2 regions of the Pseudorhizobium banfieldiae genome follow, and region 2 is predicted to be linked to the other one. Evidence: predicted binding sites of a transcription regulator. Region 2 holds the regulator's gene; the other holds the start of a gene.
The links. The regulator LexA, encoded in region 2, represses DNA repair genes until DNA is damaged. The targets are predictions, from matches to a motif close to TGTTCNNNNTGTGTTCNG.
Positions count from the first base shown of each region.

Region 1: NT26_RS18060 (ImuA family protein) is a predicted target of LexA. The motif match lies at 1,335-1,352, and genes of this name have one in related genera.

Region 1 is NZ_FO082820.1:3,731,691-3,735,099, reverse strand. Features, by position in the region: gene NT26_RS18075 (HpcH/HpaI aldolase/citrate lyase family protein) at 1-542, shown strand, start outside; gene NT26_RS18070 (DUF1737 domain-containing protein) at 539-745, shown strand; gene NT26_RS18065 (metallopeptidase family protein) at 769-1,206, opposite strand; gene NT26_RS18060 (ImuA family protein) at 1,372-2,295, shown strand; gene NT26_RS18055 (Y-family DNA polymerase) at 2,336-3,409, shown strand, end outside.
Region 2 is NZ_FO082820.1:1,555,785-1,559,193, forward strand. Features, by position in the region: gene NT26_RS07720 (ComEC/Rec2 family competence protein) at 1-974, shown strand, start outside; gene lexA (transcriptional repressor LexA) at 955-1,671, opposite strand; gene kdsA (3-deoxy-8-phosphooctulonate synthase) at 1,878-2,720, shown strand; gene eno (phosphopyruvate hydratase) at 2,816-3,409, shown strand, end outside.

The DNA.
Region 1 (3,409 bases), 2.1 Mb from region 2:
TTGCCGCAACCTCGCCGGGCGTAAGGCTTTGGGCAATGATGGAAACGGCAGGGGGCGTGCTGAACGCTGCGGCCATCGCCGGGGCCGATGCGCGGCTGGACTGTCTCGTGCTTGGCCTCAACGACCTGCGCAAGGAAACAGCCGTTTTACCGCAGTCTGGGCGAGCCTATCTGGTGCCGTGGATGATGCAGGTGGTGTTGGCCGCTCGGGCCCACGGCCTTGATGTGATCGACAGCGTCTTCAACGATTTCCGCGATACCGAGGAGTTTGCGGTCGAATGCGCGCAAGGCCGCGCGATGGGTTTCGATGGCAAGATGCTGATCCATCCCGCCCAGATAGAGGCCGCCAACCATGCGTTCGGACCGTCGGATGAGGAGGTCACGGAGGCCGAAGCAATCATCAACGCCTTTGCCGATCCGGCCGCGGAGGGCCTCAACGTCATCAACATGAACGGGAAAATGGTCGAGCGGCTTCACCTGGAACAGGCCGAACGGCTCATGGCCAAGGCACGACAGATCACTGAAAGAAAGATGAAAGCATGAAACTCTACCGCTTCCTGACGGGCCCCGACGACGCCTCCTTCTGCCACCGCGTCACCGATGCCTTGAACAAGGGCTGGGATCTGCATGGATCACCCAGCCACAGCTTCAATGCGGCCGAAAACAGGATGTATTGCGGGCAGGCGGTCACGAAGACCGTCGAAGGGAAGGATTATCATCCGGACATGAAGCTCGGCGAGCAGTAAGCTGGTTCAAGAAGAGGGGCGGATCAGCGATCCGTCGCCTCTTCGGCGCTCGCCTCGATCCGCTCCATATCGTCATCGCTCAGACCGAAATGGTGACCGATCTCGTGGATCAGCACATGGGTGATGATATCGCCCAGCGTTTCCTCGTTCTCGGCCCAATAATCCAGGATCGGACGGCGGTAGAGCCGGATGCGGTTCGGCAGCTCGCCGGTCTCCATGGAAAAGCGCTCGGAAATGCCGCGCCCTTCGAAGAGGCCGAGCAGGTCGAAGGGCGTTTCCAGCGCCATGTCCTCGAAGATCTCGTCATCCGGGAAATCCTCGATCTCGATGGTCAAATTGGTCGTCAGCGCCCGAAATTCTTCCGGCAGGTTGCCATAGGCTTCGATGGCCAACGATTCAAAAGCGCTGAGTGTCGGCGCGTGGCGATCCCGCCAATCGTCGGTTTGGTCTATACGGGCCATAGATGCTCCTTGTTGGAGCTCATATAATCTATTTCCGGAAATTTTCGAGAGGATTCATAGAGCTCCCGAGGAAGCCGGCTCTTCTCTTAAAATGGCTGTTGACTCTTCTGGAGAGCTCTGGAATCCATTAGAACATAAAGTGAACATCGGAATGGAGCTGACGCCATGGCCAAGCATGCCACGGCGCAGGAGAGACTTTTTGCCCTGCGTAAGACGATTGCCAAACTGGAAGGCAAGGCTCCCACGCTGGTAAGCGAGGAGCAGCCGCAGGGTGAACAGAAAACCAAACGTATCAGATTTCCCCATCGCGTTGCGATGGGGCTTCCGGACATGGATGCAGCACTGGATGGTGGCTTGCCCCTGGATGGCATAACGGAGATCCGGACATCTGCCATGCGCAATGCCGGAGCAGGCAGTGGTTTTGTTCTGGCGCTGGCGGCTCTTATCCAGCGGCAGGCTGAAGCCTCTGCCCTTTTGTGGATCGGCGACAGATTCTCCAATAGCGAGGCGGGACTGCCTTATCCGGTGGGGCTTGCGCAATATGGTCTCAAGATAAAGCACTTCCTCCAGGCCACACCTCGAAAGCTGGAGGAGGCGTTGTGGCTGGCGGAAACTGCAGCAGCGAGCGGTGCGCTGGCCGCGACCATTCTCGAAATCAGAGGCAATCCTTCTGCATTCGGCCTCTCCGAGAGCCGGAGGCTCAGCTTGCGGGCAAAGGCGGCGAGGCGGCCGATCCTGCTCTTGCGGCATGCGGGCGAGGAGGAGGCGAGCAGCGCCGTCTTCCGCTTCCGTGCCGAACCGGGTCCCGCTTCGGAGCGGGTCCTTCCCAATGGAGCCATGCTTGGCGGCAGCATCGGATTTCCAGCCTTCCGTTTGACGCTTGAGAAGAGCCGCAACCCGGCTCCGCTCTCTTTTACCCTGGAGTGGAATTCCCGTGACCGCCTATTCATACTTGCCCAGCCACCAGAGTCGTCTTGCCTTTCCATCAGCGGGTCAACGCATTCTGGCACTGGTCTTCCCGCACCTGCCGACGGACCGGATCGCACGCCGGCGCTGGGGCGGCTCGTGGCGTTTGGCCGGGCGTCCTGACCATCCTCCGCTGCTCTGCTCGGGCCGGCGCGACAATGCCGTGCGCCTCACGGCGCTGGATGAATTGGCGGTGGAAATGGGCTTGCGTCAGGGTCAGGGTCTTGCCGAGGCGCGAGCCATACATCCGGCAATCGATGTCGCCGAGGAAGATTCCGCCGCCGACGGGGCACTCCTGGAGGCAATTGCGGACTGGTGCGATCGCTATACGCCGCTGGTGGCCCTTGACGGGAGTGACGGCCTGTTCCTGGACATCACCGGTTGCGCGCATCTGTTCGGCGGGGAGCAGGTTCTGCTCGACGATATCCTGCTGCGCCTCTTCCAGATGGGATTCAAGGTTCAGGGAGCGATTTCGGGATCCCCAGGCCTCTCCTGGGCTGCATCCCGTTTCGGGGCCGGCGGGGTGATTGCTGATAGTGCGGCGCAGGAAGTGCTTGAGGCGCTGTCCGTTGCCTGCCTGCGCATCGAGGCAGACACCATAGCCGCATTGAACAAGCTCGGATTGAAGCGGGTGGGAGATCTCATCTCGATGCCACGGGCGCCACTGGCCCGCCGGTTCGGCAGCCATGTCCTGCTTCGCCTTGACCAGGCGCTCGGGCATGAGGAGGAGCCCATCTCCCCCCGGCGTCCGGTCGCTTTCCTGTCGGTCGAGCGTAAGCTGGCGGAAGCGATCCAGGCGGAAGAGGACATACTGGAACTGGCTTCACGGATTGCCCAGTCGCTCTGCTCCAGCCTGGAGGCGCGCGGGGCGGGAGGACGGGTCTTCGAACTGGTACTCTTTCGGGTGGATGGCCGCGTGTTCCGCATCGTCGCCGGCGCATCCCGCCCTCTGCGGAATCCGCAGAGGATTGCCAGACTGTTCGCGGAGAGACTGAAATCCGTTCATGACGAGCTGGATGCAGGCTTTGGCTTCGAGCTTCTGCGGCTCAACGTCCTTCAGCATGATTCTTACGAGGCGAGCCAGGACAATCTTTTGGAAAAAGCGTCTGGAGAAGCGCCCCTGGCAGATCTGATCGACCGGGTATCGGCCAGGCTGGGGGACGATGTGCTCCAGGCATTCCAGTTCCGGGAAAGCCATATCCCCGAGCGCGCCGTTTTCGCGTACCCCGCTCTTGGT
Region 2 (3,409 bases):
CGGCCAACCTCGCCGTCATGCCGATCATCTCGTTCGTGGTCATGCCGGCCGGCCTGCTTGGCATGTTGCTGATGCCGCTCGGGCTCGACGCGCCCCTCCTGAAACTGATGGGTCTGGGGCTGGAGGCGGTCATCGCGGTCGCAAAGCACGTGGCCAGCTGGGGTGGAGACGTCGGCACCGGCCGGCAGCACCCCTGGTTCCTGTCGATCGCCTCGATCGGGTTCCTGATCCTCGCCCTGTTGCGCACCCGGCTTCGGCTGGTCGGCGTACCGATCATGGCGCTCGCCTTCGCGCTGAGCTCGCAGGCGAACCGACTGCCCCAACCTGATATTCTGATCTCCGACGACGGCGCGCTGGTGGCACTGTGGAACGATGGCGTTGCCACCAACCGCACGCGCTCGCCGGCGTTTGTCTTCGACCAGTGGCAGCGCGCTCTGCTGCTTCCCGAGCCCGTCCCTCCGGTCATGTCTCCGGCAAGTGACCTCGGCATTGCGGCGGCAGGCCATCCTTCTGTGAAAGCCGCGCTGACGGACGAGCAGCGTGACCGGATCCGTTCGGAGATGTCGTCAACGCTCGCTCTCGCCGCAGCTGATGCGGGCCGGTTCCATTGCCTGCCCAAGCTGTGGTGCGTGGCGGTGGCCCGTGAGGGCGGAGTCAGTATTGCCGTGGTTGAGGATCCGCGACTTGCGGGAAGCGCCTGCGATCTGGCGGCGCTGGTTGTCGCCCCTCGCGCGCGGTTCGACGAATGTCGCTCGGGTGCCGTGCTGTTGAACGGCGCAAGCCTGAGAAAGACTGGCGCGATCGAAATCTACTTGAATGGCAGTCCCGACCCGTCCCTGTGGCGGATCAACGCGGCCAGTGCCGGTACCCGCCGTCCGTGGACCAGCCACCGCTTCTATGACTGGCGCACCGACCGCTTCGACGAAACCCTTCCCGAACCGTTGCTTCGAATGATCAGTGGTAGCGGCGGATGAGGCCGACGAGCTTTCCCTGAACCTTCACCCGATCGGCGGGAAGGATGCGAGTCTCATAGGCCGGGTTGGCAGCCTCCAGCGCGATCGAGGCGCCGCGGCGGCGGAACCGCTTCAGCGTTGCCTCCTCTTCATCGACGAGGGCCACGACAATGTCCCCGGGGCTGGCTGTCTGGCCGTTGCGGATGATGACCGTATCGCCATCCAGGATCCCCGCCTCAATCATCGAGTCGCCCTTGACCTCCAGTGCATAGTGCTCGCCGGCGCCAAGCATTTCGACAGGCACCGCAATATCATGCGTATTGTTCTGGATTGCCGAGATCGGCACGCCCGCCGCGATGCGTCCCATGACCGGCACGCTCGTGCTTGCGTTCTCGTTGCTTGCGGCGATCGGCGAGGGGGGCGGTGCCGGCTTCTGCTTGCCAAGGCTGCCCTCGATGACGCTCGGCGAGAAGCCGCGGCGCGGCTGCAGGCTGGTGCTGTAGGCTTCCGGCAGCTTGATGACCTCGAGTGCTCGCGCCCGATTGGGCAGCCGGCGGATGAAGCCACGCTCCTCGAGCGCCGTGATCAGCCGGTGAATGCCCGACTTCGACGCCAGATCGAGCGCATCCTTCATCTCGTCGAAGGACGGAGGCACGCCCGACTCCTTCATCCTCTCGTGAATGAAAAGAAGCAGTTCCTGCTGTTTGCGCGTGAGCATCCGGGTTCCCTGACGATGAAACAAATACGGAACAGACCATATATGTTCCGGGTGTGTTCCGCAAGGCTAAAGTTCCAGCTGCGTCGGCGCGCTTATGCCTTGGCTCCGTGACAGAGGCGGTGGTTGCTGTTATGGACATCGCGTCCGCCGCAGCCGGGTCCACGCGACGGAGCAGATGCCGCTTGAAAAGGAGTGCCGCCATGGACATGAAGCCCAATCCCGAAGTTGTCGTGGGTGACGGCGAAGGCCGGGTGCTGTTCTCCCAGTCGAGCCGCATCGCACTGATAGCGGGCCCCTGCCAGATGGAGAGCCGTGACCACGCCTTCATGATCGCCGGAAGGCTCAAGGAACTCTGCGCCGAGCTCGGGATCGGCCTCGTCTACAAGTCCTCCTTTGACAAGGCGAACCGGACATCTTTGTCGGGCAAGCGTGGCATCGGCCTGGACAAGGCCATGGAGATATTCGCGGACCTGAAGAAGGAGTTCGGATTCCCGGTGCTCACCGACGTTCATACCGAGGAGCATTGCGCGCTCGTCGCGCCGATAGTCGATATCCTGCAGATACCGGCCTTCCTTTGCCGCCAGACCGATCTGCTGATCGCCGCCGCAAAGACCGGTCGCGCCATCAACGTCAAGAAGGGCCAGTTCCTGGCGCCCTGGGACATGAAGAACGTCCAGGCCAAGTTCACCGCAAGCGGCAATCCGAACGTGCTTCTCTGCGAGCGTGGCGCCTCCTTCGGCTACAATACGCTGGTCTCGGACATGCGCTCGCTGCCGATCATGGCCGCCATGGGGTCGCCGGTCGTCTTCGATGCCACCCATTCCGTGCAGCAGCCCGGCGGGCAGGGCGGTTCATCCGGTGGCCAGCGCGAATTCGTCGAGACGCTGGCGCGCGCGGCAGTGGCGGTCGGCGTCGCCGGCCTCTTCATCGAGACGCACGAGGACCCGGACAATGCGCCCTCCGATGGCCCGAACATGGTTCATCTGAAAGACATGCGACGGCTCCTGGAAAAGCTTCTGGCCTTCGATGCCGTCGCCAAGGCTGCCTAGGCGCCGCAGCGGGAGCCGGATTGTAATTCGCCTGTCATCGATTAAGAGACATTGTCGATAACCGCAGGGCATTGGGTTTACCTCAGGGAGAGATCATGACCGCCATTACCGATATCATCGCACGCGAAATCCTCGACAGCCGCGGCAATCCGACCGTGGAGGTCGATGTCTACCTGGAGGATGGCAGCATGGGCCGCGCGGCTGTCCCCTCGGGCGCTTCCACCGGCGCCCACGAGGCGGTGGAACTGCGCGATGGCGGCAAGCGCTATGGCGGCAAGGGCGTTGAGAAGGCGGTCGAGGCGGTCAATACCGAGATTTTCGATGCCATCGGCGGCTTCGATGCCGAAAGCCAGATCCACATCGACAAGACTTTGATCGCCCTCGATGGCACGCCCAACAAGTCGCGCCTCGGCGCCAATGCCATACTGGGTGTCTCGCTCGCCGTTGCCAAGGCAGCGGCCGATTCCTCCGGCCTGCCGCTCTACCGCTATGTCGGCGGCGCCGGCGCACATGTCCTGCCGGTACCGATGATGAACATCATCAACGGCGGCGCTCATGCCGACAATCCGATCGACTTCCAGGAATTCATGATCATGCCGGTCGGCGCGGAGAGCCTTCGTGACGCGGTTCGTATCGGTGCGGAAGTGTTCCACGTCCTGAAGAAGGAACTCGCGGCCCAGGGCCACAAC